DNA from 3 places in the Arthrobacter sp. TmtSoilC51 genome. Region 1 is predicted to be linked to each of the others. Evidence: riboswitches for the same ligand, from Rfam matches in the RefSeq annotation. Region 1 holds a riboswitch; each other region holds the start of a gene.
What was found. Region 1 has a riboswitch for glycine ahead of gcvP (aminomethyl-transferring glycine dehydrogenase). Riboswitches for the same ligand answer to the same signal wherever they lie in the genome.
Positions count from the first base shown of each region.

Region 2: linked by a shared signal. The riboswitch ahead of gcvP (aminomethyl-transferring glycine dehydrogenase) and the one ahead of gcvP (aminomethyl-transferring glycine dehydrogenase) in region 1 are both predicted to bind glycine.
Region 3: linked by a shared signal. The riboswitch ahead of cycA (D-serine/D-alanine/glycine transporter) and the one ahead of gcvP (aminomethyl-transferring glycine dehydrogenase) in region 1 are both predicted to bind glycine.

Region 1 covers NZ_AP035877.1:1,042,526-1,045,799, reverse strand. The annotation lists gene gcvP (aminomethyl-transferring glycine dehydrogenase) at 1-1,102, opposite strand, end outside; glycine riboswitch at 1,290-1,387, opposite strand; gene ACZ5G6_RS04965 (TetR/AcrR family transcriptional regulator) at 1,482-2,021, opposite strand; gene ACZ5G6_RS04960 (MFS transporter) at 2,095-3,274, shown strand, end outside.
Region 2 covers NZ_AP035877.1:4,919,718-4,922,991, forward strand. The annotation lists gene gcvP (aminomethyl-transferring glycine dehydrogenase) at 1-1,527, opposite strand, end outside; glycine riboswitch at 1,676-1,774, opposite strand; gene ACZ5G6_RS22515 (PucR family transcriptional regulator) at 1,851-3,274, opposite strand, start outside.
Region 3 covers NZ_AP035877.1:860,048-863,321, forward strand. The annotation lists gene ACZ5G6_RS04120 (FAD/NAD(P)-binding protein) at 1-1,694, shown strand, start outside; glycine riboswitch at 1,769-1,867, shown strand; gene cycA (D-serine/D-alanine/glycine transporter) at 2,001-3,274, shown strand, end outside.

The DNA of each region.
Region 1 (3,274 bases):
GGGCGTGGCCGTGTGCGGTTTCGGCGATGGCCTTGAGGCCTTCGGGGCCGTGGTAGACGGCGTACATCGAGGCCACGATGGCAAGCAGTGCCTGCGCGGTACAGATGTTGGACGTCGCCTTTTCGCGGCGGATGTGCTGCTCGCGGGTCTGCAGCGCCAAGCGGTAGGCGGGAACACCGGCGTCGTCCTTGGAAACGCCCACCAGACGGCCGGGCATGGAACGCTCAAGGCCCTTCTGGACAGCCATGTAGGCGGCGTGCGGGCCGCCGAAGAAGAGCGGAACGCCCAAGCGCTGGGCGGAGCCGACGGCGATATCGGCGCCTTGTTCGCCTGGGGGCGTGATGAGGGTCAGCGAGAGGAGGTCGGCTGCCACAGTGACCAGGGCACCGCGTTCCTTGGCCTCGGCGATCACAGAGGAGTGGTCGAAGACGCGGCCGGAAACACCGGGCTGCTGCAGGACGACGCCGTTGATGTCGCCGTCGGGCAGTCCGAGCGAAAGGTCAGCGACCTCAACCTCGAAGCCAAGCGCCTCGGCACGGCCCTTCACGATCGCGATGGTCTGCGGCAGGCAGTCGGCGTCAAGGACGGTCTTGCCGTCGTGGGCGGCCTTGTTCTTGTTGGCGCGGCGCATCATCAGGACGGCTTCTGCCACTGCAGTGGCTTCATCCAGGAGGGAAGCGTTGGCGATCGGGAGTCCCACCAGGTCCTGCACCATGGTCTGGAAGTTCAGCAGCGCTTCAAGGCGGCCCTGGGAAATTTCCGGCTGGTAGGGCGTGTACGCGGTGTACCAGGCCGGGGACTCAAGGATGTTGCGGCGGATAACCGGCGGCGTGACGGTGTCGTAGTAGCCCTGCCCGATCATCTGGACGGCCGTCTTGTTCTTCGAGGCGAGCTTGCGCAGCTCAGCCAGGACCTCGACTTCGCTCAGCGCGTTCTGGAGGGTAAGGGCAACGTCCTGGCGGATGTCGTTGGGAACCGCGGTGTCTACCAGTGAGTCGACGGTGTCGTAGCCGACCGACTTGAGCATGGTCTCGATGTCAGCTTGGCGGCGGGCGCCAATATGCCGATCGACGAAGGTGGTGGAGGCAGAACTAACCGTCACGAAGGAACTCCATTACTTGGGCGGCGTTTGGGTACGCCACAGTGGCTCGGGTTCCTCCCCGCTCTGTATTGGACCTGAGAGTTTCCGCGCTGCCATGTTTGCATGACACATCGCTTGCACCGTCGGTGAGCACAGCTGCCCGCACGCCGATGGCGTCCGAGGTTAGCCTGCTACTTTCCAGAGTTGCCTCGCCGCGGCGGTGCGTGGGCCTGAGAGATTCCTGGGGAGGGTTTGCTCCTACGGCGCCCGCATCACTTGCTTGCAGGACTCTCCCGCCGCAGATCAAAGGCATATTCAATTTTTTGCGTGCCCCTTGTGAAGACGCACCACAAGGCTCAATTGTCCTACGTTGTGGGCGTCGCCGCAAATGGATGACCCGCTACTTGCGGAGCCGGTCCAGCACGCCCAGCAGGATCTCGACGTCGGCCTCCCGCCCGGCGTTGCCGCTTTCCTGGCCGCCCTCGAACATGGCGTTGAAATACAGGCCGTCGCCCATGTAGCTGACGGCTTTCGCTACCTCCGGGCCAACGTCCTCAGCCAGGACGTCCAGCCACTGTTGTTGAATACCGGCGAACTTGCGGCGGGTCTCTTCATGGGCCACTTCGGCCAGTCTTGTGGCAGCGACGAAAGCCCTATCCATGGGGGTTCCTGCCCACAGGGAGGTACGGATGAAGTACGCGGCCGAGCCATCCGGCGCAGCCTTCATGTGTTCGATGTCTTCCTGAGCCAACTGGTCCAGGCGCTCAAGCAGGGCGCTGATCAGCGATTCCTTATTGGGGAAGTGATAAAGCAGCCCACCCTTGGAGACGCCCGCCCGCTTGGCAACGGCATCGAGGGTGGCGGCCCGCTCCCCCACCTCGATGAGGAGGGCTTCGTAGGCATCCAGGACTGCATCCCGGGCAACTGGTTTTCGTGGCATGTATACATCATTCCCTACGGGATTGTTGGCGCTTAATTTGAAACTATACCGTCTGGACGGTAAAGTAAGTGTCATGTTCACGCCGTCCTCGACCCCTGCTCCCCGATCCGCCCGTCCCGTCATGGATGGAGGCGCACCGTGGCGCGATTGGACGGCCCTGGCACTCCTGATGTTCCCGGTGCTGCTGGTGGCCGTCGACAACACCGCGCTCACGTTCGCCCTGCCCGAAATTGCCCGCTCCCTGGACGTGGGCGGCGTGCAGCTCCTGTGGATCATTGACGCGTACCCGCTGGTGTTGGCGGCATTGCTGGTTTCCATGGGCAACCTGGGTGACAGGATCGGACGACGGCGGCTGCTGCTGATCGGCAGCACAGGCTTCGCGGCGGTTTCGGCTGCTACGGCTTTCGCGCCGTCCGCAGAGTGGCTGATTGCCGGACGCGCCGCACTTGGCGTCTTTGGCGCCATGCTCATGCCCTCAACACTGTCCCTGATCCGGAACATCTTCGTCGACCCGAACCGTCGTCGGCTTGCGATTGCAGTGTGGGCTGCCGGTTTCTCGGGCGGCGCCGCCCTTGGCCCGATCTTTGGTGGCTGGCTGGTTGAGCACTTCTGGTGGGGTGCCGTCTTCCTGGTGGCGACATTCCTGCTCCTGCCGCTCCTGGCATTCGGCCGCGTCCTGATTCCGGAATCCAAGGACGCCAATCCGGGCCGGGTGGACGTGCCGAGCATTGCCCTGTCCATGTTCGCCATGGCCCCGTTTGTCTACGGCATCAAGGACTTTGCGGTTCATGGGTTCGGAGCAACGGCTGCGGCGTTCATGGTCTTCGGCCTGGTGATGGGCACCCTGTTTGTCCGTCGCCAGCAGCGGATCGAGAGCCCGATGCTGGATGTCCGCCTGTTCGGCAACAAAGTGTTCAGCACGGCGATCGTGGCCAACGTCCTGTCCCTGTTTTCCATGACGGGCTTCATCTACTTCTTCGCCCAGCACCTGCAGTTGGTCGAGGGCCAATCACCCATGGAAGCGGGCATCGCAATGATTCCAGCGATCCTGGCAACCATCATCGCAGGCCTGTTGGTGGTCCCGCTGGTAAAGCGCGTCCGACCCGGATTCGTGGTGGCTGGCGGACTTACCCTCAGCGCCACGGGCTACCTGGTGGTGGCTGTGGGTGACCACGGCAGCGGACCTGTATTCCTCCTGTCAGCTTTGACGATCCTGGCCGTTGGTGTGGGCGCAGCAGAGACCATCTCCAACG
Region 2 (3,274 bases), 1.3 Mb from region 1:
CGTGGCGTTCAGCTTCATGGTGCACGAACCCAGCGGGATCATGGTGCGGTCCAGCGCGAGGTCCCGGTCGGACAGCTTGCGGATATAGCGCAACAGCTGCGTCTCGGAACGGTGGGTGTTGAACACCGGGTGCTGCAAGTAATCGGAGGTGCGCACCACATCTGAGGGCAGTTCGAACCCGGAAGCGTCCCCTACCGGACCGGCGCCGAAGGCGACGGCCACCGCGGAAAGGACCTCCGGCGTCGTGGTTTCATCAACGGAGACCCCAACGGTGTCAGCGTCGATGAGCCGCAGGTTGATGCCGCGGGCTTCGGCGGCGGCGATGACCTTGTCTGCCTTGCCGGGGACGCGGACCGTGAGGGTGTCGAAGAAGGAGTCGGCAACGAGTTCGCGGCCAGCCTTCACAAGCGTGGTGGCGAGCGTGCGGGCGTGGCCGTGCACGGTTTCGGCGATCGCCTTCAGGCCCTCGGGGCCGTGGTAGACGGCGTACATCGAAGCCACGATCGCGAGCAGTGCCTGGGCCGTGCAAATGTTGGACGTGGCCTTCTCGCGGCGGATGTGCTGCTCGCGGGTCTGCAGGGCGAGGCGGTACGCGGGTACGCCAGCGTTGTCCTTCGAGACGCCGACGATGCGGCCGGGAAGCGTGCGCTCCATGCCTTCGCGGACGGCCATGTAGGCTGCGTGCGGGCCGCCGAAGAACAGCGGAACGCCAAAGCGCTGCGCAGTTCCGACGGCGATATCGGCACCTTGTTCGCCCGGGGGCGTGATGAGCGTGAGCGCCAGCAGGTCTGCTGCCACAGTGACCAGGGCACCGCGTTCCTTGGCCTCGGCGATCACAGAGGAGTGGTCGAAGACGCGGCCGGAAACGCCGGGTTGCTGCAGGACGACGCCGTTGATGTCGCCGTCGGGCAGTCCGAGCGAAAGGTCAGCGACCTCAACCTCGAAGCCAAGCGCTTCGGCGCGGCCTTTCACGATCGCGATGGTCTGCGGGAGGCAGTCGGCGTCCAGGACGGTCTTGCCGTCCTTGGCCGTCTTGGACTTGTTCGCCCGGCGCATCAGCAGCACGGCCTCGGCCACGGCAGTCGCTTCGTCCAGCAGCGAAGCGTTGGCCACGGGAAGTCCGGTAAGGTCCTGCACCATGGTCTGGAAGTTCAGCAGCGCCTCGAGGCGGCCCTGGGAAATTTCCGGCTGGTAGGGCGTGTAGGCCGTGTACCAAGCGGGGGCTTCAAGGATGTTGCGGCGGATAACCGGCGGCGTGACGGTGTCGTAGTAGCCCTGGCCGATCATCTGGACGGCCGTCTTGTTCTTGGACGCGAGCTTCCGTAGCTCCGCCAGGACCTGCACTTCAGTGAGGGCGTCCTGCAGTTTGAGCGCCGTGTCCTGGCGAATGGAGTCGGGGACAGCAACGTCTACCAGGCCGTCAACAGAGTCGTAGCCAATGGCCTTGAGCATGGTGTCAACGTCGGCTTGGCGACGGGCGCCGATGTGCCGGTCCGCGAAGGCGGTGGGGGTTGATTGAACAGTCAAGAGGAACTCCATGATTCAGGCGCCCAGTGAGCGCCACGATGATGTGGGTTCCTCCCCGCTCTGTATTGGACCTGAGAGATTCCGCAGGAATGGTTGCCTGCTTGCACCGTCGGTGAGCCCGGTTACCCGGACTGCTTTCCAGAGTTGCCTCGCCGCGGCGGTACATGGGCCTGAGAGATTCCTGGGGAGGATTTGCTCCTACGGCGCCTGACTGGATGTACCGGCAGGACTCTCCCGCCGCAGATCAAAAGCGTGTGCGCCACCCGTGGGTGACACGGTTCACACCATAGCTGGTTTTCTCAAAAAAGCGCAAGCAAGAATAATTACCGATGCATCGCCTCGTGGATCTGGAGCGCGAACCACAGCTGGGCAACCGTGGACGTTTCGCCCATGTCCAGCCCCGTCAACTCGCCGATTTTCCGTATGCGGTAAATGATGGTTTGCCGGTGCGCGAACAGGGCAGCAGCCGTCTTTTGCCATGAACGCTGCGAGTCCAAATAGGTCCTCAGAGTGACGATGAGATCGCCTTCCTGGCTCTGCTCGTAGTCAAAAATTGGGCCGAGAAGGCGCCGGACCAGCGCAGTTCCTTCCTCGAAACCCGTCAGTCCGAGCCACGAAGGTCCCTGAGCGTAGCGGGACAGGCCAAGCTTGTTCGCCCGGGCGGAACCGAGCGCCCAGAGGGACTCCTGCAGGGCCCGTTGAATGCCGGCAACCGCCGCCGGAGCACTGACCCCGATCGCGGCGCCCGGGCCGGCACAATGCACCAGGACATCGTCCGGCACGTCAGCGGGGACCACGACGTGAAGTCTGTTGTTGCGCCTCAAGGAGGCGGCCGAAACTCCGTGACGCCAAAGTTCGATGTGGACACCCGCCAGCCTGTCGCCGTCGTCCGCTGAAACCGAGGCCACCAGGAAATCCTGTGTTGGGACATCGAAAGCCGCCAGCCTGCTTTCCATTTCCGCTGTCCCCAAACGGCCATCGATCGCCTGCAACAGGAACTCGCCCGCAAGCCGATGCCGCCCTTCAAGGGACAGGACGATGCGCGAAAGCTGCAGTCCCAGCACAGTTGCGGCGTGGAGAAGCACGACGGCGTCGGGGTGCGGTTCGCTGTTGGGCAGCACCACCAGGAGCGCGTTGGCGTGGGTCGGAATGTCCATGGTCAGCACGTGCCTGCCCCGGACCCGATGCCACTGGAAGTTCTTTCCAGCAAGGGACACCTGTCCGGACAGCGGCGCCCATTCGTCTGCCAGGAACACCGGAAGCGGCCGGCCCTCAGGATGCCAGGGATGGAGGCAGCGCCGGTCCACCACGAAGAGCTCCGAATCGAGTTCGGTGGCCAACCGCTGGACCAGGCTCTGCCAATGGTCCTCGGACGCCCCAGCCGTCCGGAGAAGGTCGTAGACCCGCGCGGTTTGGCGCAGGCGACGCGATTCCTCCAACAGTGATGCCTCGGCAACCGAGCGGGCGATGGCGATGAACGGCAAGGGATATGGGATGTTGATGAGAGGCAACGGCAGGCGGTCGCAGGCTTCCAGGAACTCCGGCAACAGCTCCGGTGCATGCATCTTCTCGCCGATGGCCAGGGCGCTGGCACCGGAGTCCATCAGCGCCTCGGCGAGCGCCACCTGGCCTGCCGCGTCCGCGGGAATGGAGAGTCCGTTGGTCATCATGAGTTCGCCGCCCGTCACCCATTCCCAGAGCCGCGGCAGGTCTGAGGTGTGGGCCCAGGTGATTCGGTTATCGCGGC
Region 3 (3,274 bases), 180 kb from region 1:
TCGACCAGTGGCGCGCGGCCCGGCGTCGTGATGGGCAGGGCCTGAACGACGCCGAAAAGGCGGAGTTGGCTACACTCGAGTCCCACGATTTTCCCAGCCGGGCGCTCTACGGACGGTACCTGCGGCAGACTTTGGCGGAACTGCTGAAGCGGATGCCCGACGGCGTGGAGGTAACCTTCCATGAGACGTCCGCCGTGGCGGCGCGCCCGGTTCCAGTCAACTCGACCACCACGATGCGGCAAGCGTTCGACGTCGAACTGGCCGACGGTACTACACTCACCGTCGGCTCGGTGGTCCTCGCGTTGGGACACATCGAGTCACGTTTGAATCCGGAGCAGCGTTCGTTCCAACGGGCCGCCGATGAGCACGGCCTCCTTTACTTCCCGCCTGCACCACCGGCCGACGTCGACTGGCAGCGGGTGCCGGACAACGAGCCTGTCCTGGTGCGTGGCATGGGACTGAATTTCTTTGACGTCATGGGCCAGCTGACCGAGGGGCGCGGAGGCAAGTTCGTTGAAGCGGGCGTACCGGGAGCCGGAGTTCTCGAGTACCGGCCGTCGGGCAGGGAACCCCGGATTATCGCAGCGTCCCGGCGCGGCACACCGTACCGGGCCAAGGCTGGGTTGGTGGGGTATTACCCCCGCAGCGTCACCATGCGCTACCTGACTGAAGCGGCGGTGGACCGGTTCAGGGCAGCCGGTATCCAGCCCGGATTCGACCACGATCTTTGGCCGCTCCTGCACCGCGACGCCTTGTGGGCCTATTACTCCACCCTTGCCAGGTCGCAGCCTGCCGCCATCCGCGATGCGGCGCAGTTCCTCGCGGACCTTGAGGATGCGTTGCAGCCCCATGCGCACACCACTGCCAACTGGGAAAGCGACGTTGCCGCCTTGGTGGACAAGCACGTGGTTGCCTCCCGTCGACTGAATGTCCGCGGACTCGCTGCGCCGTTGGCCGGGCGCACTTTCGCGTCCCGCAAGGAGCTGGATCTGGCAGTAACCGCCTACCTTGACGACGACGCACGACGCTCAGCCCTGGGCGAGGCGGATCCCGTGAAAATGGCCATCGGCGCCCTCCACACGGGCAGGGCGATCCTCAAGTCCGTTGTGGCAGACGGGGGAATCACGGACGAATCGTGGGTGGCTGAACTGCGTGGATGGTTCGAATCGTTCGTTGAGGGCCTTGCAAGCGGAGCCCCGGCACTGCGTTCGGAGCAGTTGGCAGCTTTGGCGCGTGCCGGCGTCGTTGGTTTCGTTGGCCCCGACCCGAAGTTCAGCGTGGATAGAAGCGCTAAGGTTTTCCGTGCGGTTTCGCCCTGGGTCCACGACGGGCCCGCCGAGGCACCTACTTTGATTGAAGCGATGTCGCCGGCCAACCGGGTGGGCATTAATATTTCCCCGCTACTGGAGCAGCTCATGGCCGACGGCCTTGTGCGGACCAAAATCATGATGAGTGCCGAGGGCACGCCGGTACAAACAACGGGCTTGGATGTGGAACCGCACCCGTACAGACCTGTAGCTTCCAACGGCTCGGTAACTGAAGGCATGTATGTTTTGGGCCTCCAACTATCGGCGACCCAGTGGGGAACAGCCATTGCTGCAGAGGCGCGTCCTGCGACGGGGAAGGCGTATGCCAGCGGCCAGCGAACCCTGCGGGATGCCGACGAAATCGCACGAAGTATTCTGGGCAGCTAGTTGCCTTCGGTTGCGATGAGTCCAACGCTTCGCTAGTGTGTGAGCTGCATCACCGGCAAGGTGGTGCGCGCTTTTGATCTGCGGCGGGAGAGTCCTGCCGGTACATCCCGTCAGGCGCCGTAGGAGCAAACCCTCCCCAGGAATCTCTCAGGCCCATGTACCGCCGCGGCGAGGCAACTCTGGAAAGCAGTCCGGTCATCCGGGCTCACCGAAGGTGCAAGCAGGCCATCCCTGCGGAAACTCTCAGGTCCACCTACAGAGCGGGGAGGAACCCGAATCATCGTGGCACCCTGTGCCGCCTGAACAATGGAGTTCCTCTTGACGATTCAGCGCCCATCATCCGCCGCCTCCGGTCCAGCAGACTCGCCACATCTCGAACGCCAACTCAGTAACCGCCACATCCAGCTGATCGCGATCGGCGGTGCGATTGGCACCGGCCTGTTCATGGGCTCTGGAAAGACGATTTCTGCTGCCGGTCCCTCCGTGATTTTCGTGTACATGATCATCGGCTTCATGCTGTTCTTCGTCATGCGGGCCATGGGCGAGTTGCTCCTGAGCAACCTGAATTACAAATCCTTCAGCGACTTCGCAGCGGACCTGCTGGGTCCTTGGGCCGGGTTCTTCACCGGCTGGACCTACTGGTTCTGTTGGGTCATTACGGGCATCGCGGATGTGATCGCGATCGCCGGGTACTCCAAGGAGCTCTGGCCTTCCCTTCCGCTCTGGGTACCCGGATTGATCACCATCGGCATCCTGCTGCTCCTTAACCTGGCTACGGTGAAGGCGTTCGGCGAGACCGAGTTCTGGTTCGCCCTCATCAAGATCGTCGCCATCGCAGCCCTCATCATCGTCGGCCTGTTCATGATTTTCAGCGGCTTCCAGTCCGACGCCGGACCGGCCACCTTCACCAACCTGTGGAGCCACGGTGGCTTCTTCCCGAACGAATTCATGGGCTTCGTTGCCGGTTTCCAGATCGCCGTGTTCGCGTTCGTGGGCATTGAACTGGTAGGCACCACGGCCGCCGAGGCCAAGGACCCGGAGAAGAACCTGCCCAAGGCCATCAACTCGATTCCGATCCGCGTGCTGCTGTTCTACGTGGGAGCACTCATCATCCTGATGTCCGTCACTCCGTGGACCCAGTTCGCCGCCGGCCACAGCCCGTTCATTGCCATGTTCTCCCTGGCTGGCCTGGGAGCCGCGGCGACCATCGTCAACCTCGTGGTTCTGAGCTCCGCTACGTCTTCGGCCAACTCGGGTATCTACTCCACGTCCCGCATGGTCTACGGGCTGGCCCAGGAAGGCGACGCACCCGCCGTTTTCGGGGCATTGTCCGGACGCAAAGTACCCCGCAACGCACTGTTCCTTTCCTGCGTTCTCCTGCTGTCCGGCGTCGTCCTCATGTATGCCGGCCAGGACATCGGCAAGGCGTTTGACATGGTGACCACTGTGTCCGCGGTCTGCTTCGTCTTCGTATGGTCGATCATCCTTGCCAGCTACCTGGCCTTCCGGAAGCGCCGGGCGCACCTGCACGATGCCTCCGCGTTCAAGATGCCCGGTGGCATAGCCATGGTGTGGGTGGT